Regions from separate parts of the Streptosporangium sp. 'caverna' genome, predicted to be linked through region 3. Evidence: riboswitches for the same ligand, from Rfam matches in the RefSeq annotation. Region 3 holds a riboswitch; each other region holds the start of a gene.
The links. A riboswitch is a leader RNA that binds a small molecule or an ion and turns the genes downstream of it on or off. The one in region 3 is predicted to bind S-adenosylmethionine.
Positions count from the first base shown of each region.

Region 1: it holds a riboswitch for S-adenosylmethionine, as region 3 does, so the genes downstream of both, DKM19_RS45695 (aminotransferase class V-fold PLP-dependent enzyme) here and DKM19_RS09660 (glutathione S-transferase C-terminal domain-containing protein) in region 3, are expected to answer to the same signal.
Region 2: it holds a riboswitch for S-adenosylmethionine, as region 3 does, so the genes downstream of both, thrC (threonine synthase) here and DKM19_RS09660 (glutathione S-transferase C-terminal domain-containing protein) in region 3, are expected to answer to the same signal.

Region 1 covers NZ_CP029711.1:10,568,262-10,575,601, reverse strand. Annotated here, with positions in the region: gene DKM19_RS45695 (aminotransferase class V-fold PLP-dependent enzyme) at 6-1,301, opposite strand; SAM riboswitch class IV at 1,354-1,469, opposite strand; gene DKM19_RS45690 (TerC family protein) at 1,967-2,863, shown strand; gene DKM19_RS45685 (cytochrome P450) at 3,101-4,300, shown strand; gene DKM19_RS45680 (SAM-dependent methyltransferase) at 4,565-5,530, opposite strand; gene DKM19_RS45675 (Rossmann-like and DUF2520 domain-containing protein) at 5,997-6,887, shown strand; gene panC (pantoate--beta-alanine ligase) at 6,878-7,340, shown strand, end outside.
Region 2 covers NZ_CP029711.1:10,187,290-10,194,629, reverse strand. Annotated here, with positions in the region: gene DKM19_RS44020 (S1 family peptidase) at 1-1,214, shown strand, start outside; gene DKM19_RS44015 (S1 family peptidase) at 1,436-2,929, shown strand; gene DKM19_RS44010 (S1 family peptidase) at 3,159-4,661, shown strand; gene DKM19_RS44005 (hypothetical protein) at 4,716-5,324, opposite strand; SAM riboswitch class I at 5,686-5,826, shown strand; gene thrC (threonine synthase) at 5,841-7,103, shown strand; gene DKM19_RS43995 (MoaD/ThiS family protein) at 7,126-7,340, shown strand, end outside.
Region 3 covers NZ_CP029711.1:2,165,014-2,172,353, forward strand. Annotated here, with positions in the region: gene DKM19_RS09635 (ABC transporter substrate-binding protein) at 1-121, shown strand, start outside; gene DKM19_RS09640 (ABC transporter permease) at 138-1,100, shown strand; gene DKM19_RS09645 (ABC transporter ATP-binding protein) at 1,097-1,864, shown strand; gene DKM19_RS09650 (enoyl-CoA hydratase) at 1,945-2,718, shown strand; gene DKM19_RS09655 (DUF402 domain-containing protein) at 2,923-3,423, opposite strand; SAM riboswitch class IV at 3,476-3,589, shown strand; gene DKM19_RS09660 (glutathione S-transferase C-terminal domain-containing protein) at 3,627-4,559, shown strand; gene DKM19_RS09665 (FAD/NAD(P)-binding domain-containing protein) at 4,663-6,414, shown strand; gene DKM19_RS09670 (ABC transporter substrate-binding protein) at 6,617-7,340, shown strand, end outside.

The DNA of each region.
Region 1 (7,340 bases), 2.9 Mb from region 3:
CCACGTCATCCGCGCGACACAAGATCCTGCAGAGCGGTGATCAGACGATCGACGTGTTCTTCGGTGGTGCCGATGCCGATGGAGGCGCGGACGGCGGAGGCGGTGACGTCGTCGCAGCCGCCGTCCGCGGTACCGAGGAGGTGGCGGACGAACGGGTGGGCGCAGAACTTGCCGTCGCGTACGCCGATGCCGTAGTCGCCGGACAGGGCCTCGGCGACCTCGCGGGCGGTGAAGCCCTCGACCACGAAGGAGACGATGCCGACGCGGGGGTGGTCGGGGCCCCACAGGGAGAGCTCGTGCACGCCCCGGACCGCGGTGATGCCGGCGCGCAGGCGGTTCAGGAGGCGCTCCTCCTCGCGGAGCAGTACGGTCCAGCCGGTGGCGGTCAGGGCGTCGCAGGCGGCGGCCAGCGCGACGGCGCCCAGGACGTTCGGGGTGCCGGCCTCGTGGCGGGCCTCGGGGTCCTCGTGCCACTCGGTCTCGTCGTCGTTCACGGCCTTCACCGCGCCGCCGCCCTTGAGGTACGGCTCCGCCTCCGCCAGCCAGTCCGAGCGGCCGATCAGGGCGCCCGTGCCGAACGGGGCGTAGAGCTTGTGACCGGAGAAGACCACGTAGTCCAGGTCGAGCGCCGTCAGGTTGAGGCGGCGGTGCGGGACGAGCTGGGCGGCGTCGACGAGGATGCGGGCGCCGTGGCGGTGGGCGATGTGGGCCAGGGCGGCGATCGGCCAGAGCTCGCCGGTGACGTTGGAGGCGGCGGTGACGACCAGCAGCTTCGGACCGTCGATCTCCGCGAGGGCCTCGTCGGCGGCGCGGACGGCCTCGCCGGGAAAAGCGGGAATCCCGAGCCGTACGGCGGTGCCCCAGGGCAGGAGCGAGGCGTGGTGCTCGGTGTCGAAGACCACGGCGGTGGTCCCCTCGGGCAGGCTGCGGGCCAGCAGGTTGGTCGCGTCGGTGGTGTTGCGAGTGAAGATCACCGAGTCGTCGGGACGGGCGCCGGCGAAGGCGCGGACGGTGTGCCGGGCCTGCTCGTAGCGGGCCGTCGTGAGCTGGGACGCGTACCCGGCGCCGCGATGGACGCTGGAGTATGCCGGGAGCGCGGCGGTGACGGCGGCGCTCACCGGCTCCAGACAGGGCGCGCTGGCGGCGTAGTCGAGGTTGGCGTAGGGGACCAGCCTGCCGCCCCTGACCGGGACCTCCAGGTCGGAGCCGAGCACCGCGGGAATCCGCCGCTCCGAGGGCACCTGGGGCGCCGGGGCGGTCACGGGCGTGGAGGCGGGGGTGAAAATCGTCAGTGTGGACACGCCAGGTCTCCTTCGAGGTCATCGGACCCCAACCCATGGCGTTGGTGCATGGAGCCCGCGCTTGCCCGACACGCGACGTGCCGGGCCAGGTCCTCACCCGGGGCACCCCGCCGCGGACGCGAGGGTTGCCGGCCAGCGAGCCGGGGCTTGTCACTGGCACTCATGACCTACCTGGGAACTATAACCGACGCCTGACCGTGCCCTGCAAGTACTGAATGTGGCCGGCGTCGGTCCGCATCGCGTTCGGCCGCCCCCTCGATGGCCTGTCCGAATACGTTCCACTGGCGATTCCGCGTGAGGCCCGGTCGTCTCCCCGATGGCTCGTCCGAATGCGTTCCGCGTCGTGCCCGGCGGTCCTCCCACGGCCTGTCCGAGCGCGTGCCGGGTCAGGTCCGGTGATCTTCCTGCGGCCTGTCCGAGTGCGTTCCGCGTCGTGTCCGGCGGTCCTCCCACGGCCTGTCCGAGCGCGTTCCGTGTCATGCCCGGCGGTCTTCCTGATGACCTGTCCGGGTGTGTCCCGGCGCTTCCCGGGACCGCCCGACGGTGCCCACATGTGTCGAATGTGATCAGTGTTTATTCCCGGGAAGGAACTCAGAGCGTCCCCCAGTCGTCGAGGCAGTCAGTCGGCAAAGCGTCCCGGCCGCCGGCCGACCAAGGAGGAATCAATGGACTGGGTGACCAACCCGGAGATATGGATAGGGTTCTTCACCCTTGTCGCGCTCGAGATCGTCCTGGGCATCGACAACATCATCTTCATTTCGATCCTCGCAGGAAAGCTCCCTCCCGAGCAGCGTGACAAAGCCCGCAAGCTCGGCCTCATGGCCGCCCTGGTCAGCCGACTGGCCCTGCTGTTCGCGCTGTCGTGGGTGGTGAAACTCACATCGCCGTTCTTCGAGGTCTTCGGGCAGGGGATATCCGGGCGCGATCTGATTTTGATACTCGGCGGGCTGTTCCTGCTGGGCAAGAGCGTCTTCGAGGTGCACGACAGCCTGGAGGGCAAGTCCGGCCACGCCGGAGGCAAGGTGGCGGCCTCCTTCACCGCCGTGATCCTGCAGATCATGGTCCTCGACATCGTCTTCTCGCTCGACTCCGTGATCACCGCGGTCGGCATGGTCGACGAGCTCGGCGTCATGATCGCGGCCGTCATCGTCTCGGTCATCGTGATGCTCGTCGCCTCCGGGCCGATCAGCCGCTTCGTGGACCGGCATCCGAGCATCAAGATGCTCGCCCTGTCCTTCCTGGTGCTGATCGGCGTCGTGCTCATCGCCGAGGGCTTCGAGCAGCACATCTCCAAGGGCTACATCTACTTCGCGATGGCGTTCTCGCTCCTGGTGGAGCTGTTGAACATCCGGATGCGCAGCAAGGCGGGCCGGGAGGAGCCGGTGGCGCTGCACCAGCGCTACGCGGCCGAGGGCGGGACGGACGACCAGAAGGGCGGAGCGGCCGGCCCAGGTCAGGTGGAGAAGCAAGCCGCCGAGGGCCAGGCGGGAGAGCCGACAGGTTCCTCTCAGGGCAAGGATCAGGTGGGCGGACAGGCCGGCTCCCACGAGGGCAAGGGGTAAATGGGCGGACGGACCGGTTCCTCCGGGGACAAGGGCCAAGCGGGTGAGCGGATCGGTTCCTCCGAGGCCGAGAGCCAGGCGGGAGGGCCGGTCTGTTCCCCTGAAGGTAAGGCCGGGCGGGAGGGCCGGTCGGTTCCCCGGGGGTAAGGACCAGGTGGGTGAGCGGATCGGTTCCCCCGAGGGCAAGGGGCAGGCGGACGAGCGGACCGACCCTTAGGTCAGGATTACGATGCTTACGTGCGCTTTGATCCTTGGAATCCGGAATTCGTCGCCCATCCCTATGACGTCTACGACGAGCTGAGGCGGGAGCGGCCGGTCAGTTTCTTCGAACCGACCGGCCAGTGGCTGATCGCCCGGCACGCCGACGTCAACGCGCTGCTGCGCGACCGCCGGCTCGGCCGTTCCTACCTGCACGTGGCCACGCACCAGGAGTTCGGCAAACCGGGCGACCCCGAGTTCCAGGACCCGTTCTGGCGGGTCATCAGGGCCGGGATGCTCGACGTCGAGCCGCCTGTGCACACCCGGCTCAGGCGGCTGGTGTCCAAGGCGTTCACCCCGCGCATGGTCGAGGCGCTCCGTCCCAAGGTCGCCAGGATCGCCGGTGAGCTCGTCGACGCGTTCGTCGAGCGTGGCGGCGGAGACCTCATCTCCGAGGTCGCCGAGCCGCTCCCGGTGACCGTGATCGCGGAGATGCTCGGCGTGCCCGAGGCCGACCGGCACCTGCTGCGGCCCTGGTCGGCCGACATCTGCGGGATGTACGAGCTCAACCCCTCGGTCGAGGCCCAGCACACCGCCGTGCGCGCGGCCGAGGAGTTCTCCGACTATCTCATCGGGCTGTCCCGCAGCCGCAGGGCGAACCCCGGTGACGACCTGATCAGCGCCCTCGCCCTGGTGGCGGAGGAGGGCGACAAGCTCACCGAGGAGGAGCTGGTCGGCACCTGCGTGCTGCTGCTCAACGCCGGGCACGAGGCCACCGTCAACGTCACCGGCAACGGCTGGTGGTCGCTGTTTCGCAACCCGGCCGAGCTGGACCGGCTCCGCGCCGACCACGGCCTGCTGCCCACCGCGGTCGAGGAGATGATGCGCTGGGACACCCCGCTGCAGATGTTCGAGCGCTGGGTGCTGGAGGACATCTCGGTCGGCGGGTTCGACATCCCGCGCGGCACGGAGGTGGCGCTGCTGTTCGGCTCCGCCAACCGCGACCCCGAGGTGTTCGCCGACCCCGATCGCCTGGATGTGGGCCGGGTGGACAACCCGCACATCTCCTTCGGCGCCGGCATTCACTTCTGCCTGGGCGCGCCGCTGGCCAGGATCGAGCTGATCGAGTCGTTCGGCGCGCTGCTGCGCCGGGCACCGAAGCTGGAGTTGGCCGCCGAGCCCGTCTGGGGATCCGGCTACGTCATCCGGGGCCTGGAATCCATCCAGGTCCGGGTCTGAACGCAGGCCTGAGTTCGAGCCCGGGCCGGTGTCCGGGCGAGCCGAGCCCAGGTCCGGGTTCGGGCTCGGCTTCTGGCCTGAGTGAGCCGGTCTCAGGCCGGGTCCGGGTCGGAGTCCGGGTCCGGGCAGACCGGTCTCAGGTCGGGTCCGGGTCCGGGTCCGAGTGAGCCGGTCTCAGGTCCGGGGTTGACGGCTCGGGTCCGTCTGAGTGAGCCGGTCTCAGGTCCGGGGTTGGCGGCTCGGGTCCGTCTGAGCGAGCCGAGCTCAGGTCCGGGTCTGAGCAAGCCAGCCGAACCCGCCGAGCCCCTCGGTGGCGATCAGCTCCGCCTCCTCGGACGCCCTCGTGAGGGCCAGGAGATATCCGCGCGGATCACTGCGGGCTTGGTCGAGGGATGGGCGCGTCCCGGTGATGCCCAGGGCGCGCAGCGCCTCCCGCTGGGTGGTCAGGGTCGTCGTGACGGCTCCGGCACACTCCCCGGCGAAGGCGCAGGAGTCGAGGGCCACGTGCGCGGTGACGTCGCACGATCCGTCCGGCACGGGCGCGACCATCGATCCGTCGCGGTATCCGGCCAGGGTGCCGTACGGCGGGCGGTCGTCCACGGGGTGCGCGTAGTCGATCGCGATCGCCCGGCCGCCTGTCAGCCGTACGATCACCGAAGCCCAGGCCTCGTCGCGGGGCCTGCCGATCTCCGCCCGCTCGCCTGTGGCCCGCATCGGCCACCAGCGGGCCAACCAGGCCAGGTCGGCCTCATGAGGCCTCTCGCCCAGCCTTTCCTCACCGTCTGAGACGTTGACCATGACCAGCCGGGGTCCGTCCGCCGTCTGCTCGACGATGTCCACGGGAATGTTGTCCAGCCACTCGTTGGCGATCACCAGCCCGCAGATCGCGTCGGGAACGGCCGCCGCCCACCCGATCTCCTCCGGTAGCCGGGCGGGCCGGGAGGCCAGGTCCACTCCGATGACCCGCAGCCGGGAACGGAGCTCGGGGGGCGCGACGGCGAGCACGCCGGCCGCCAGCCCGCCCTCACCGGCGCCGATGTCCACGAGATCGACCACCGGAGGGTGGCCGAGCGCGCCGTCCACCGCGACGAGCTCGCGCAGCATGGCCCTGGCGAATGCGGGAGAGGCGCCGACGGAGGTCCTGAAATGTCCGGAGGGACACTCTCGAAGGTAGAAACCGTTCTCGCCGTAGAGAGCCTGTTCCATCGCGGCACGCCAGGTGAGCCACATGTCCACAGACGCTACCCGCTTCGGTGAGGGGAAGAGATCAACACTTGATGACGCTCTGGGCGGGGCACGACTCCATTCTGTCACCGATCAACGCGGTCGTCGCCGATGTCGCGGCGGTGAATGCCCGCTCGAACCGGGGCCGGGCGCCTCAGCGAAGAACCCGGCCGGCCGGCGTTCGCGCTCAACTTTTCCTGCATGTGGCCAACGCCTTGTCCGTCATGTATCAGAACCCGGTCGCCGTCGACCGGCACGCCGGGGACTCGCCGACCGCCTACGGGCGGCCGGTCTCCGATCCGCCGCTTCACCGGGCCACAGCAGGGCGGACACCGTTCGGCGGCCCGCGCGCGCCGTCGTCATTCCGCCTCCGACGTGTCCGAACACGCGCCTTGCCACAGTTGGGATGGTCCGGCCCGTTACGCTGGTCAATTGGGCATGGAGCCTCCACGTGGTCAAAGGACGGGACGCCATGGACGCAGTCGACCGCCCGGCACGGCTAGCCGTCGGCGTGATTGGAGCGGGCAGGGTCGGTTCGGCGCTCGGTGTCGCCCTCGCGAGAGCGGGGCATCGGGTCGTCGCCGCGAGCGGAGTCTCCGACGCCTCCAGAGATCGGGCCGCCGAGCGGCTCGGGGTTGTCACCAGCCGCCCCGAGGACGTGGTGGCCCAGTCGGACCTCGTCCTGTTGACGGTTCCCGACGACGCGCTGCCCGACCTGGTCGCGGGCCTGGCCGGCACGGGCGCCGACCTACGGGGCAAGCTGGTGGCCCACACCAGCGGAGCGTACGGCCTGGCGGTGCTGAACCCGGCGATCAAGGCCGGTGCGCTGCCCCTGGCGCTCCACCCGGTGATGACCTTCACCGGCAGGGACGACGACCTGCGCCGCCTCACCGGCATCTCCTACGGGGTCACCGCGCCCGACCCGCTCCGCCCGGTGGCCGAGGCCCTGGTCATCGAGATGGATGGCGAGCCCGTCTGGATCGAGGACGAGAACAGGCCGCTCTACCACGCGGCACTCGCGGCGGCGGCGAACCACATGGTGACGCTCGTCGCGGAGTCCTCGGAGCTGTTGCGGAAGGTCGGCGTGGACCAGCCGGGCCGGATGCTCGGCCCGCTGCTCGGCGCGGCCCTGGAGAACGTGTTGCGGCTCGGCATCGCCGGGCTGACGGGCCCGGTGGTACGCGGTGACGCCGCGACCGTCCGCAAGCACGTGGACGCGCTGATCCTGGCGGCACCCGAGGCTGCCGACGCCTATGTCGCCCTCGCTAGGCTCACGGCGGACCGGGCGCTGGCGGCCGGGCTGCTCAAGCCCGAAGCCGCCGAGCGCCTTCTGGACGCGCTGGGAGGAAACGTATGGACGTGATCGTGGCGGGCGACCGCGCCGAGCTGGTGAAGGCGCGCGAGGCACTGGGGATCGGCGAGAAGATCTCCTCGGGGAAGGCCACGCTGGCGCTGGTGCCGACCATGGGCGCGTTGCACGAGGGCCACCGTTCGCTCCTGCGGCTGGCCCGCGAGAAGGCCGATCACGTCGCCGTGAGCATTTTTGTGAACCCGCTCCAGTTCGGCCCGACCGAGGATTTCTCCCGATATCCCCGGACGTTCGACGCCGACCTGGAGATCTGCGCGGCCGAGGGTGTGAGCCTGGTTTTCGCTCCCGCCGCCGAGACCATGTACCTGCCGGACAGGCAGGTGGGCGTCTCCGCGGGAGGGATGGGCGCGATCGTCGAGGGGGCGTTCAGGCCGGGGCACCTCGACGGTGTGCTGACCGTGGTGCTCAAGCTGTTCAACCTGGTCCAGCCGGATGTGGCGGTGTTCG
Region 2 (7,340 bases), 3.3 Mb from region 3:
ATCCCGCCGACCTCCCTCAGATCATCGCCGCGGGAGCCCAGGGCGAAGTCGTCAAACGGTCGTATACGGAACTCAGCACGGCCATGGACGGCCTCGATGACAACCTGCCCGGCCACGCCAATGGGGGAGCCGTACGCTACGTCGATGTGAGGAACAACCGGATCGTCGTTCTCACGACCGATCCGCTGGTGACCGAGGATCTCATCCAGGCCTCCGGGGTGGATTCGAGCATGGTGCGTCCGGTGCCCTCCACCGAGAAACCCCGGCTCTTTGACGACGTGCGGGGCGGCGACGCCTACTACATCGGCAGCGCGAGTCGCTGTTCGATCGGTTTCGCGGTGACGCGCGGAGCTCAGAACGGTTTTGCCAGCGCCGGCCACTGCGGGAAGGCGGGCGAGACCACCACCGGAGTCAACCGTGCCGCCCAGGGCGTCTTCCAGGCGTCGAGCTTCCCGGTCAATGACTACGCCTGGGTCGCGGTGAACGCCACCTGGATGCTCAGACCGGTGGTGAACAACGGCAGCGGCGGCACCATACCCGTCGTCGGTTCCAGGGCCGCCATCGAGGGCGCCTCGGTCTGCCGGTCGGGCTCCACCACCGGCTGGCACTGCGGCACGATCCAGCAGCGCGACACCAGCGTCACCTACCCCCAGGGCACGATCTACGAGCTCACCCGCACCAGCGTCTGTGCGGAGCCCGGTGACTCCGGCGGGTCCTTCATCTCGGTGGACCAGGCCCAGGGCGTCACCTCCGGCGGCTCCGGCAACTGCAGTGACGGTGGTGTCACCTACTTCCAGCCGATCAACGAGATCCTCACGACCTACGGCCTGAGTCTGGTGACCACCACCGGCACCACTCCGCCGGGTGTCACTCCGCCAGGCACGACCCCCCCGGGCGCGGGCACCTGCACCGGCCTGCCGAAGAACGTCACCGGCACCCTGACCAATGGACAGAGCGTCTACCAGCCGAACAACCGGAACTACCAGACCACTGTCGCCGGTGTTCACTCCGCTTGCCTGGATGCCGCCGACGGCGTCGATTTCGACCTTTTCCTGGAGAAGTGGAACGGTCGGACGTGGGCTACCGTCGCCACCTCTGACAGTCCGAACCCCGATGAGAAGATCAGCTACAGCGGCGCGCCCGGGTACTACCGCTACCGGGTGGTCTCCGCGAGCGGCTCCGGCTCCTACAAGCTGGGGTACAAGACGCCGTGACCCGTCTTCCGGCTCTCCCGCCGATGACGAACCGCGCCCCAGAGTAGATCGCATCTGGGGTGCGGGTCCGGCCTGAAATCGCCGCCGCGTGGCGTGCGGCTTTTACCGCCTTAACCGGCAACGACTGAATTAAAGTGGCGTTGCCCACATCGCATGATCAACCTGCGATATAAGGCGATCTCCCCCCTCATGCCTGGAAAGCAGAGGTCGAGGAGAGGCACATGTCCCGCAGACATGCCGTTACCGCAGGGTGCGTCCTGGCGATCACCGCTCTTACCCTGACGGCCGTCCCGGTCGCCGCCAAACCTCCGTCGGCGGGAGTCGAGGCCGCTCCGGTCATATGGAAACCGCCACCGGGCATGATCGCGGCATTCCAGCGTGATCTCAAGCTCACCGCTGAGCAGGCGCAGGCCCGTCTGATCAACGAGGCCCGCCTGGCGCCGATCGAGGCGAAGCTCCGCAGCCGGCTCGGGGCCCACTTCGGCGGCTCCTGGTTCGCGGGAACCATCGCCCAGACTTTGGTGGTGGCCACCACCGATCCCGCCGACCTCCCTCAGATCATCGCCGCGGGCGCCCAGGGCGAGATCGTCAAACGGTCGTACGCGGAACTCGACAGGGCGATGAACAGCCTTGACGGCTCTCTGCCCGGCCGGTTGAGCGGCGGGGCGGTGCGCTTCGTCGATGTGAAGAACAACCGGATCATCGTTCTCACGACCGAACCTCTGGAGACCGAAGATCTCATTCAGGCCTCGGGCGTGGACTCGAGCGTGGTGCGTGCGGTGCAGTCTCCCGAAAGACCCCGGCTCCTCGACGAGGTGCGGGGCGGCGACGCCTATTACGTCAACGTCACGAGTCGCTGTTCGATCGGTTTCGCGGTGACGCGTGGATCGCAGAACGGTTTTGTCAGCGCGGGCCACTGCGGCAAGAAGGGCGACGCCACCACCGGAGTCAATCGCGCCCCCCAGGGTGTCTTCCAGGCGTCGAGCTTCCCGGTCGACGACGCCGCCTGGGTTTCCGTGAATGCCAAATGGATGCTCAGACCGGTGGTGAACAACGGCAGCGGCGGCACCGTACCCGTCGCCGGTTCCAGGGAGGCGATCGAGGGCGCGTCGGTCTGCCGGTCGGGCTCCACCACCGACTGGCAGTGCGGTGTCATCCGGCAGCGCGACGCCAGCGTGACCTATCCTCAGGGCACGGTTTTCGGGGTGACCCGCACGAGTGTGTGTGCCGAGCCCGGTGACTCGGGGGGTTCCTTCATCTCGGTGGACCAGGCCCAGGGTGTGACCTCCGGCGGCTCCGGCGACTGTTCCTCGGGCGGCGTCACCTATTTTCAGCCGATCAACGAGATTCTCACGACGTACGGCCTGACCCTGGTGACCGACAGCAACGCCATCCCGCCGGGCACCTGCACGGGCCTGCCGAAGAACGTCACCGGCACCCTGACCGATGGGCAGAGCGTCTACCAGCCGAACAACCGGAGCTATCAGACCACTGTCGCCGGTGTTCACTCCGGTTGCCTGGACGCCGCCGACGGCGTCGATTTCGACCTTTTCCTGGAGAAGCGCAACGGCTCGGCCTGGACTACCGTCGCCACCTCTGACAGTCCGAACCCCGATGAGAAGATCAGCTACACCGGCTCGCCCGGGTACTACCGCTACCGGGTGGTCTCCGCGAGCGGTTCCGGCTCCTACAAGCTGACCTACAAGACGCCGTAAATCCGGCTCGGCCTCCCCGTCCACCGCGGCGCCGGTCGGCAGACGCACTCCGGGAGATCGCATCCGGAGTGCGGGTCCGGCCTGAAATCGCCGCCGCGTGGCGTGCGGCTTTTACCGCCTTAACCGGCAACGACTGAATTAAAGTGGCATTGCCCACATCGCATGATCAATCTGCGATATGAGGTGCTCTCCCCTCATGCCTGGAAAGCAGAGGTCGAGGAGAGACCCCATGTCCCGCAGACATGCCGTTACCGCAGGATGCGCTCTGGCGATCATCGCTCTTACCCTGACGGCCGTCCCGGTCGCCGCCAAACCTCCGTCGGCGGGAGCCGAGGCCGCTCCAGCCGGCTGGAAACCGCCACCGGGCATGATCGCGGCATTCCAGCGCGACCTCAAACTCACGAGTGAGCAGGCGCAGGCTCGTCTCCTTAACGAGGCCCATCTGGCGCCGATCGAGGCGAAGCTCCGCAGCCGGCTCGGGGCCCACTTCGGCGGCTCCTGGTTCGCGGGAACCATCGCCCAGACCCTGGTGGTGGCCACCACCGATCCCGCCGACCTCCCCGAGATCATCGCCGCGGGCGCCCAGGGCGAAGTCGTCAAACGGTCGTATGCGGAACTCGACAGGGCGATGAACAATCTTGACGGCTCTCTGCCCGGCCGGTTGAGCGGCGGGGCGGTGCGCTTCGTCGATGTGAAGAACAACCGGATCATCGTTCTCACGACCGAACCCCTGGAGACCGAAGACCTCATCCAGGCCTCCGGGGTGGACTCGAGCGTGGTGCGCGCGGTGCAGTCTCCCGAAAGACCCCGGCTCCTCGACGAGGTGCGGGGCGGCAATGCCTATTACGTCAACACCACGAGTCGCTGTTCGATCGGTTTCGCGGTGACGCGTGGATCGCAGAACGGTTTTGTCAGCGCGGGCCACTGCGGCAAGAAGGGCGACGCCACCGCGGGCTTCAACCGCGCCCCCCAGGGTGTCTTCCAGGCGTCGAGCTTCCCGGTCGACGACGCCGCCTGGATCGCGGTGAACGCCAACTGGATGCTCAGACCGGTGGTGAACAACGGCAGCGGCGGCACCGTACCCGTCGCCGGTTCCAGGGAGGCGATCGAGGGCGCCTCGGTCTGCCGATCGGGCTCCACCACCGACTGGCAGTGCGGTGTCATCCGGCAGCGCGACGCCAGTGTCACCTATCCTCAGGGCACGGTTTTCGGGGTGACCCGTACCAGTGTGTGTGCCGAGCCCGGTGACTCGGGGGGTTCCTTCATCTCGGTGGACCAGGCCCAGGGTGTGACCTCCGGCGGTTCCGGCGACTGCGTCGACGGTGGTATCACCTATTTTCAGCCGATCAACGAGATCCTCACGACGTACGGCCTGACCCTGGTGACCGACAGCAACGCCGTCCCGCCGGACGAGAGCACCTGCACCGGCCTGCCGAAGAACGTCACCGGCGTCCTGAACGAAGGCGATCAACCCGTCTACGAGCCGACCGGCCAGTATTACGAGACGACCGTCGCCGGCCTGCACTCCGGTTGCCTGGACGCCGACAGCGGTATCGACTTCGACCTTTTCCTGGAGAAGCGCAACGGCTCGGCCTGGAGCACCGTCGCCACCTCTGACAGCCCGAACCCCGATGAGAAGATCAGCTACACCGGCATGCCCGGGTACTACCGCTACCGGGTGGTCTCCGCGAGCGGCTCCGGCTCCTACAAGCTGACCTACAAGACGCCGTGACCTCCCTCCCGCCGTGGCGATCGCGCTCCTGGGAGATCAACGTCCGGGGCGCGGTCAGTCGAAGAACTGCTCGAAACTGAACCTGCGCACCAGGAGAGAGGCGGAGTCCCGGCCGACCACGCGGATCCTCCTGAGGCGAGTCTGCTGGTTCATCGTGACCTTCACGCACTTCAGGCAGACCTCGTGATATCCCAGCAGGGCGAAATAGGAGATGCCGGCGCTGCGGCGTCCGAGACCCCTGTCGGAGAGCCCCAGCCCCACCTCCCGGTAGATCCGCCGCGAACCCTTGAGATTGAACGCGGTGGAACCGATGATCGCGTGGTTCGACACGGGAGGACAGTGCACAAATATCCGGACATTGTTGTTCTGGCGGGGGTTCCAGGGCAGGACCCGGAGCGACGTGACGTTCTTCAACGCGGGCGGGATCCCGTTGTTGTTGGTGTTGTTCGCGGAGGAGCCGTCGCTCCCGGAGGACGAGGCTTTCCCGGAGGAGCCGCCGCCGTCCTTCCCGGAGGTGTTGGAGTTGTTGATGTTCTTGTTGGACGGGGGCGGGTCCTCGGCGACCCTCCGGACGGTCACGGACGGGATGTCGAGCGCCTCGGCGGGCATGATCGGGCCCATCACGAGGGCGGCCGCCGTTCCCATTCGTACAGCAAAACGCATGTGTTTCTCCTGCCGGACGGACACGGGACATTGGCGGCGTGGGACATTGGCGGCGTGCTCTCGCCGGGCGACAGACACGTGGGTGGCGTCGGAGGGCCGGTGTCCGCGGGGCGCCGGCGCGAAGGCATCCAGGCACCCGTCCTGACCGGGCCGGTCGTCTCATTATGTCGATTGCGCCACATAAACGTGGACGCCACACCGACACGGAGTGTGTCGGCGTGGGACCCACGGGTGGACGATCGGAGAGAGGCCGTCCGACAGGCAACACGCCATGTCTCGAAAAGTGAGACGAGTGGTCAGGATCGCGGTAGGGCGGGGTAGAGTGCGTAGGACCTGCTCGTCAGGCCCCTAATTGAATATTTGCTCATCCAGAGGGGTGGAGGGACCGGCCCTGCGAAGCCCCGGCAACCATCTCGGTTCAAGACTCGTAATCTGACGAGGTCAGCCGAGACAGGTGCCAATTCCGGTCTGTGACCAGGGTGGTCGCAGACGAAGATGAGGGAAAGGCCTCCCTTCATGGCGCTCGCAACCACCGAAAACACCACCTCGCTCGACTTCGGCCCCGCCGTGGCTCTCTCCTGTCGCGAATGTGGTGCCCGCTACGACCTCGGTCCGATCTTCGCCTGTATCGAGTGTTTCGGACCCCTCGAGATCGCCTATGACTTCGGGCGCGTGACCCGGGAGCAGATCGCCGAGGGACCGACCAACATCTGGCGCTACCGTTCCCTGCTGCCGGTTCCGGTCGATGTGACCTCCAAGCCCAACATGGCCCCGGGCTGGACCAAGCTCGTCAAGGCCGACAACCTCGCCCGCGAGCTGGGCATCCGCTCGCTGCACGTGAAAGACGACTCCGGCAATCCCACGCACTCCTTCAAGGACCGCGTGGTGGCCATGGCCGTCGAGGCGGCTCGTAACTTCGGTTTCCACACCCTTTCCTGCTCCTCCACCGGCAACCTGGCAGGCGCGGTCACCGCCGCGGCCGCCCGCGCCGGGCTGGACGCCTGCGTGTTCATTCCCGCGGACCTGGAGGAAGCCAAGATCGTCATGGCCTCGGTGTACGGGGGCAGGCTCATCGCCATCGAGGGCACCTACGACGACGTGAACCGCTTCTGTTCCGAGCTCATCGGCGACGAGCTGGGCGACCAGTGGGGCTTTGCCAACGTCAACCTTCGCCCGTACTACGCGGAGGGCTCCAAGACCCTGGCCTACGAGATCGCCGAGCAGCTCGGCTGGCGGATCCCGGACCAGATCGTCATCCCCGTCGCGTCCGGCTCCCAGCTCACGAAGATCGACAAGGCCTTCAAGGAGCTGATCGGTCTCGGCCTCGTCGAGGAGAAGCCTTACAAGATCTTCGCGGCCCAGGCGGAGGGGTGCTCGCCGGTCTCCACCGCCTACAAGGCGGGCCTCGACGTGATCCGCCCGGTCAAGCCGGACACGATCGCCAAGTCGCTGGCGATCGGCAACCCGGCGGACGGCCCCTACGTGCTGGACATCGCCCGGCGCACCGGCGGTGCGGTGGAGGACGTCACGGACACCGAGATCGTCGACGCGATCCGGCTGCTGGCCAGGACCGAGGGCATCTTCGCCGAGACGGCGGGCGGCGTCACCGTCGGCGTGCTGCGCAAGCTGGTCGCCGCGGGACGACTCGACCCCGACGCGGAGACCGTGGTCCTCAACACCGGTGACGGTCTGAAGACCCTCGACGCGGTGGCCGGCCAGGCGCGTCCCACCGCGGTCATTCGGCCCTCTCTTGACGCATTCCGTGCGGTTATCGCCTAGAAATCGTGAAAGGTACTGAATTATGAGCGTTTCTGTGCGGATTCCGACGATCCTGCGGACCTACACCGACGGTGCCGCCGAGGTGAACGGGGAGGGCGAGACCCTTCGCGACGTTCTGCAGAAGCTGGACGCGGACTTCCCCGGGATCGGGGCGCGCATCTTTGATGAAACGGGCAAGATTCGCCGTTTTGTCAATGTCTACGTCGGGGATGAGGACGTCCGTTTTGTCGACAACCT
Region 3 (7,340 bases):
CAACCTCGACCACCAGGCCTCCCTGATCGCGAAGTTCCTCGTCTCATCCGGCCTGGCCGACACCGAGCCGTCACTGGACGGCCTGTTCGAGCCCAAGTTCGTCAGGAGCCTCACACCATGAGAGCGGGAGCGTGGACATGGAGATTCGGCCCGGACCCGACCGCCTGCGGCCCGGGCGGGTGCAACTCGCCCTGCTCCTCTCCCAGAGGGTCACGGCCCTGATGAGTGCGAGGACCGTCGCTCCCGTCGCGCCCCCCGACACGGGACGCAGGACCTGGGAGCCGCTGCCCCGGCGCGGGAGCCGGTCCCGCCCGGCCTGGACGCGCGGGCACTCCGGTGGGGCGGGGCTCTCCTCCCGCGCCCGCTGGGGTCTGCGCGCCGCCTCGATCCTGGTCCCGCTCGCCGTCTGGACCGCCGTCAGCATGGCGGGGCTGGTCGACCCGGCCTTCCTGCCGTCTCCGCCGGCCGTGCTGGAGGCGTTCGGGGAGATGCTGGGCACCGGGCAGCTGGCCCAGGACACCCTCGCCAGTCTCGGCAGGGTCGGGGCCGGGTTCGGGCTGGCGGTGCTGATCTCGGTGCCGCTCGGCGTCGCGATGGGCACCTCTCGGGTGGCGCTGGCCCTGCTGGAACCGGCCGTCGGCCTGCTCCGCTACATGCCCGCCAGCGCCTTCATCCCGCTTCTGATCATCTGGCTGGGGCTCGGCGAACCGTCCAAGATCGCGATTCTCGTCCTCGGCGTCGTCTTCTTCAACACGCTGATGGTCGCCGACGCCGTACGGAGGGTCCCGGGTGAGCTGGGCCAGGTCGCGGCCACCCTCGGGGCCAGGCCCGGGGAGGTCCTCCGGAAGGTGACCTGGCCGTACGCGCTGCCGGCGATCGTGGACGCGGCCAGGATCAACGCCGCCGCCGCGTGGAACTTCGTGGTGGTGGCCGAGCTCATCGCGGCCGAGTCGGGGCTCGGCTACCGGATCGTCCGCGCCCAGCGGTTCCTGCAGACCGACAAGATCTTCGCGGTGCTCATCGTGATCGGGATCGTCGGCCTGCTGATCGACGTCGCGCTGAGAATCCTGCGCGACCGCCTCGGGAGGTGGGTGGTATGAACCTCGTACTGAGCGGGGTGGCCAAGGACTACGGGACCACGCGCGTGCTGGACGGCATCGACCTGTCGATGGAGCCGGGCGAGTTCGTGTGCGTGGTGGGCGCCAGCGGGTCGGGCAAGTCCACGCTGCTGTCGCTGATCGCCGGTCTGTCGCCGGTCAGCGCGGGCTCGGTCTCGCTCGGCGGGGTGCCCGTCCAGGGGCCGGGCCCCGAACGCGGGCTGGTGTTCCAGTCGGGCGCGCTGTTCCCCTTCCTCACCGTGGCCCAGAATGTGGCCTTCGGGCTGCGGCTGCTGCCGATCTCCAGGGCCGACAGAGAGCGCCGGGTCCGCTGGTACCTGGGCGAGGTCGGGCTGTCGTCCTGGGTGGACGCGCTGCCCCGGCAGCTGTCCGGCGGGCAGCGCCAGCGGGTGGCGATCGCCAGGGCGCTGGCGTGCGAGCCGGCCGTGCTGCTGCTGGACGAGCCGTTCGGGGCGCTCGACGTGCAGACCAAGGAGGACATGCAGCTTTTCCTGCGTGAGGTGTGGCGGGACATGGGAACGACCGTGCTGATGGTCACCCACGACGTCGAGGAGGCCGTCATGCTCGCTCAGCGGGTGCTCGTGTTCTCGTGCGGTCCCGGCCGGGTCGCCGCGGAGGTCCCGATCGGACTGCCCGCCTACCGCGCCCTCGCCATCAAGCGGACCTCCCTCTTTCTCGGGCTGCGCGCCACCGTGGAGGACCTGGTCCGCTCGCACATGCTGTCGCCGGAGAGGGAAAAGGTATAGAACCATATTCTGGAGCTGTCCGGACGGGGAGCTCTCGTGCGGAAGGCCTCCGGGAAAGGGGGCTCCCGGAAGGGGACGAGATGGTCGATCTGGTGCTGTCGTCGATCGAGCGGGGCGTGCTGACGCTGACGTTCAACCGGCCGGACAGGCTCAACGCCTGGACCGCCGAGATGGGGCGGCGTTACTTCGACCAGCTGGCCGAGGCGGAGCTGGACCCCGAGGTCCGGGTGATCGTCGTCACCGGAGCGGGGAAGGGCTTCTGCGCCGGGGCGGACTTCCAGACGCTCAGCTCCATCCAGGACGGCTCCTACAGGGGCGAGCCGGACAAGCGCCCCAACACCTTCCCGACCACGATCCGCAAGCCGATCATCGCCGCGGTCAACGGCGCCTGCGCCGGGCTCGGCATGGTCCACGCCCTGATGTGCGACCTGATCTTCACCGCCGACGAGGCGAAGTGGACCACCGCCTTCGCCCGGCGCGGCCTGATCGCCGAGTACGGCCTGTCGTGGATCCTGCCCCGGCTCATCGGCCATGCCAAGGCCATGGACCTGCTGCTGTCGGGCCGCACCTTCTCCGGGGCCGAGGCCTACGAGCTGGGTCTGGTCAACCGGTCGGTGTCCCGGGAGAGCCTGCTGGAGGAGGCCACGGCCTACGCCCGCGAGCTGGCCGCCTTCAGCTCGCCGGCGTCGATGGCCGTGATGAAGCGTCAGATCTGGGGCGACTGGAGCGAGACCCTGGAGTCGTCGGAGTCCGCGGCGGCGCGCAAGATGGTGGAGGCCTTCTCCCGGCCCGACTTCGCCGAGGGCGTCGCCAGCTTCCTGGAACGCCGCGCCCCCGGCTTCCCTCCGCTGTAGACCCGCCACAGACCGCCCGGCCGGCTCGCGCGGCGGCGAGCCGGCCGGGCCTTGGACGTGTTGGACGTGCGGGCGTTGCGGCGATCGGCGGTGAGCACCGCAGGAGCGTGGGGCGACGGAGCGGGGTGTGGTCGGCGGGTGGCGCCGGGTGGCCGGGCCGTACCGGAGACCGGGCAGGTCACCCTGGACTGGAGGCGGGGCGGCTCAGGTCACCTGAGCCAGCCAGTGGGGCGCGGCGCCGAAGGGGGCGGCGCGGGTGCGGACCGCCTCCATCAGCCGGGCGGCCGTGGTGCGGGCGTTCTCGATGACGTCGGGGGGATAGGCGTAGCGGACCTGGTGCTCCTCGAACTCGTCCTCGTCGTCCAGGATGACCCGGCCGTCGCGCATGCGGATCACGTCGAGGTCCAGGTCGACCATGGTCACCTCGCCGTCGCTCCACTGGGGCACCGTCGCGATGTCGCAGTAGATCTCGACCCTGTTCGGGAGGGCGTTGAAGGAGGCCGTCCACCAGCCGTCCCGGGGGAAGAGCATCACGAACGCGGAGGCTGAGGGGACCACGGGCCCGTCGCCCTTGCGGGCGCCCGAGCCTGCCGTGCAGCCGATCCACACGCCGTGCTCGTCCTCGCCGAGGAGCAGGCTGGGATGGTGCCAGTGCAGAGACCCGTCGTACTTGCGGTAGACCACATTAACGATCTCATGTGACATCCCTCGACTTTAAGGCTTGACATAGATCTATGTATTTCCTACCTTCTAACTAGGTTAAGAGTGTCAGTGCAAAGCCCCGGCTGGCTGACCGGCAACCCTCGCACCGCGGCGGGGTGCCCCCGGGGAGAGACCTGGCGGCACGGTGGGCGTGCCGCAAGCGCGAACCCCTCACCGGGTTACCGAGACATGCCTGGGAGCACCACATGTCCGAGATCACACTCAACTACGCCGGCCCCGTCGACCTCGACACCTACGGCCGCTACCGGCCGGGCGGCCGTCCCGGCCCCCGCTACCCCTTCCAGGGACGGATCGGGACGCCCGAGTTTCCCGCCGAGCCCGGGCGCTACCACCTCTACGTCGCGGCGGTCTGTCCCTACGCGCAGCGTGCGGCGATCGTCCGTTCGCTCAGGGGACTGGAGGACGTGGTCTCGCTGTCCTACGTGGACGACGAGCGCGACGGGCGGGGATGGGCGTTCCGCGAGCGGCGCGGGGCCGACCCGGTGAACGGGTTCGCCACGCTCAGGGAGGCGTACGAGGCGACCGAGCCGGGGTTCGACGGGCACGTCTCGGTGCCGGCGCTGTGGGACAGGGAGACCGGGCGGATCGTGAGCAACAACTTCCCCGACATCACGATCGACCTGGGCACCCGGTTCGACGGCGATCCCGAGGCCGACCTCTACCCCGAGGAGCTGCGCCCGGAGATCGACGCGCTCAACGCGAGGATCTACGAGTACGTCAACACCGCGGCCGGCCGCGTCGGGTCGGCCACGACGGAGGCGGAGTACGGCGAGGCGCGGCAGGCCGTGATCGCCTTCCTGGAGGAGCTCGACGCCCGGCTCGCCGACCGCAGGTTCCTGTTCGGCTCGGGGATCACCGAGGCGGATGTCAGGCTCTGGCCGACGCTGCTCCGGTTCGATGTGAGCGACAACCCGGCGGCCAGGATCAGCGAGCGCCCGCTGACCGCGTTCCCCAACCTGTGGGCCTACGCCAGGGACCTCTACCAGCATCCCGCCTTCCGGGAGAACACCGACCTCACCGCGCTCTCCACTCCGGCGGGGGAGACCGACCCCTGGCGGATCCCGGTCCAGCCGTTCCGGGCCGACTGGGAGCAGTCCCATCACAGAGCCGCCGTATGAGCGGGCGCGGAGCCTTCGCGACCCTCGCCCCGTCGAGTCCGTCGAGTCCGTCGAGTCCGTCGAGTCCGTCGAGTCCGTCGAGTCCGTCGAGGGAGGGGGCCTTATGAGCGCGGTCGCCGTCGTCGGCGCGGGGCCGACCGGCACCTGCCTGGTGGAGCGGATCTGCGCCAACGCGGCCGAACTGCTGAGCTGGCCGTCGCTGGACATCCACGTGATAGACCCCTACCCGCCGGGCGGCGGCCGGGTCTGGCGCAAGGAGCAGCCCGACCTGCTCTGGATGAACTCCACCGCCGCCGACGTGACGCTGTTCACCGACGAGTCGGTCCAGTGCGAGGGCCCGATCCGTCCCGGACCCTCCCTCGCCGAATGGCTCGGCCGCGACTCCGGCCTGTTCGCCTCCCGCCCGGTCCAGAACGCGTACCTGTCCCACGTCTTCCAGCGCGCGGTGAAGACGGCTCCGCGCGGGGTCCGGGTGCACGTGCACGCGACCCGCGTACTCGACCTGGCCGACGTTCCCGGCGGCCAGGCGGTGACGCTGGAGAACGGCCGGACGATCGAGGTGGACGCGGTGATCCTGGCCCAGGGGCACGGAGACGTGACCCCGACCGGGGAGGAACGGTCGCTGGCCGGCCTCGCCGCGGGCAGCGGGCTGCGCTACATTCCCACCGGTTACGCGGCCGACCTCGACCTGGACGTGATCCCCGAGGGAGAGCCGGCGATCGTGCGCGGCATGGGGCTGGCCTTCGTCGACCTGATGGTGCTGCTCACCTCGGGCAGGGGCGGGCGGTTCGTCCGCGAATACGATGAGGAGCTCGTCTACCTGCCCAGCGGGCGGGAGCCGCTGCTCCACGTGGGATCGCGCCGCGGCGTGCCGTACCACTCCAAGACCGGATACCCGTTCCGCGGCGTCCGCCCGCCGGTGCCGCGTTTCCTCACCGCGAAGGCGCTGGGCGAGGGACCGTGGAACTTCCGCCGGGACGTGTGGCCGCTGGTCCGCAAGGAGCTGGCCTTCGCCTACTACCACGAGCTGATCACCGCGCACCCGAAACGGTCCCGGGTGGGCTGGGAGGAGTTCCAGGAGGCGTTCGCGGCCGAGGAGTGGGGCAGCCTCGCGATGCGGAGGCTGATCCGCCAGGCCGTGCCCCGGCACCTGGACCGGCTGGACTTCGAACGGCTGGACCGGCCGCTGGAGAAGATACGGTTCGGCGACTCGGCGGGACTGCAGAAGTGGATGCACGGCTACCTGGCGGCGGATCTCGACCGGCGCTCCGACCCCGCGCACAGCGCCGATCACGCCATGATCCTCGGACTGCTCTCCGTCTACGGCGTCCTCTCCGAGCTGGGCATCTCCGACCCCTGGTTCCACGGCTTCTTCAGCTACGTCGCCAGCGGCCCGCCGGGCCCCCGGCTGGAGGAGCTGCGGGCCCTCGCCAAGGCCGGCGTGGTCACCTTCCTCGGCACCGACCTCCAGGTGGGACACCGCGACGGGCGGTGGCGGGCGCAGAGTCCCAGCGTGCCCGGCGGGGTGGAGGCCACGACCCTGATCGAGGCCAGGCTGCCCGCGCCCAGCGTGAGCCGGGCCACCGACCCGCTGATCACCGCGCTCCGCGACCGGGGCGAGGCCGAGGAGTCCGCCGGGCTGCTGAAGGTACGGCCCGCCGACCGCCGCCTGCTCGATCGATCCGACACCCCGCATCCCCGCAGGTTCGCCTTCGGCCCCTGGGTCGTCGGCGGACGGGCCACCGGCGGTTTCGCCCGGCCCGGATTCAACGCCCCGCTGTTCCGGCACGCCGACGCGCTCGCCCGGATCGTGCTGTCCGAGACCGTCGCCACCCAGATCAGCCACGTCGCATGAACCGCCTGGAGCGGTCACCGCGTATGAGCCGCCGCCTGGAGCGGTCACCTCGTGTGAGCCGCCGCCTGCAGCGGTCATCGCGCAGGAGCCGTCGTCATCCGGATCGGCCGTGCCGGATGAGCTGCCGTAAGAACCGCATGAGCCGGATGAGCCGCATGAACGGTACGAGCCGTCGCGTGAGTCGTCGGATGAGGAGAAGTCAGTGAAATCGCAATGGGGCGTCCTGGCGCTGGCCGGGGTGCTGACACTGGCGGCGTGCGGGAGCGAGGCTCCGGCGGCGACGGCCGGCGAGGGGGGCGGCGGATCGCTGGTGTGGGCCGTGGAGACGCAGCCGATCACCTTCAACCCGCACCAGTGGGGCCAGAACAAGGCCCGGTTGCTGGTGCACAACCAGTTCGACAACCTGATCGCCCGGGGGAAGAACGGCGAGTTCCTGCCGTGGCTGGCCAAGGACTGGGAGGTCTCCAAGGACGGCCTGACCTACACCTTCCGGCTCCGCGAGGACGTGACCTTCCACGACGGGGAGAAGTTCGACGCCGCGGCGGTGAAGGCCAACCTCGACCGGCTCGTCTCGGAGGGCTACAACCCCGCGGTCAAGGCGATCCAGCTCCGCAACTTCGGCTCGGCCGAGGTGACCGGACCGTACGCCCTGAAGGTCACGCTGAAGGCCCCCGACGGTATCTTCCTGGATTTCCTCGCCTCACCGCTGGCCGGCCAGGTCTCGCCCAGGTCGCTGAAGAACGCCAAGGACCTCAAGGCCGGCGGGGTCGACGTGGTCGGCACCGGGCCGTTCATCCTGGACCGCTTCACGCCGGGCCAGGAGGTCCACTACAAGCGCAACCCGGACTACAACTGGGCGCCGCCCAGCGCCGGCCACCAGGGTCCGGCGTACCTCGCCGAGCTGACCTACCGCTTCCTGCCCGAGG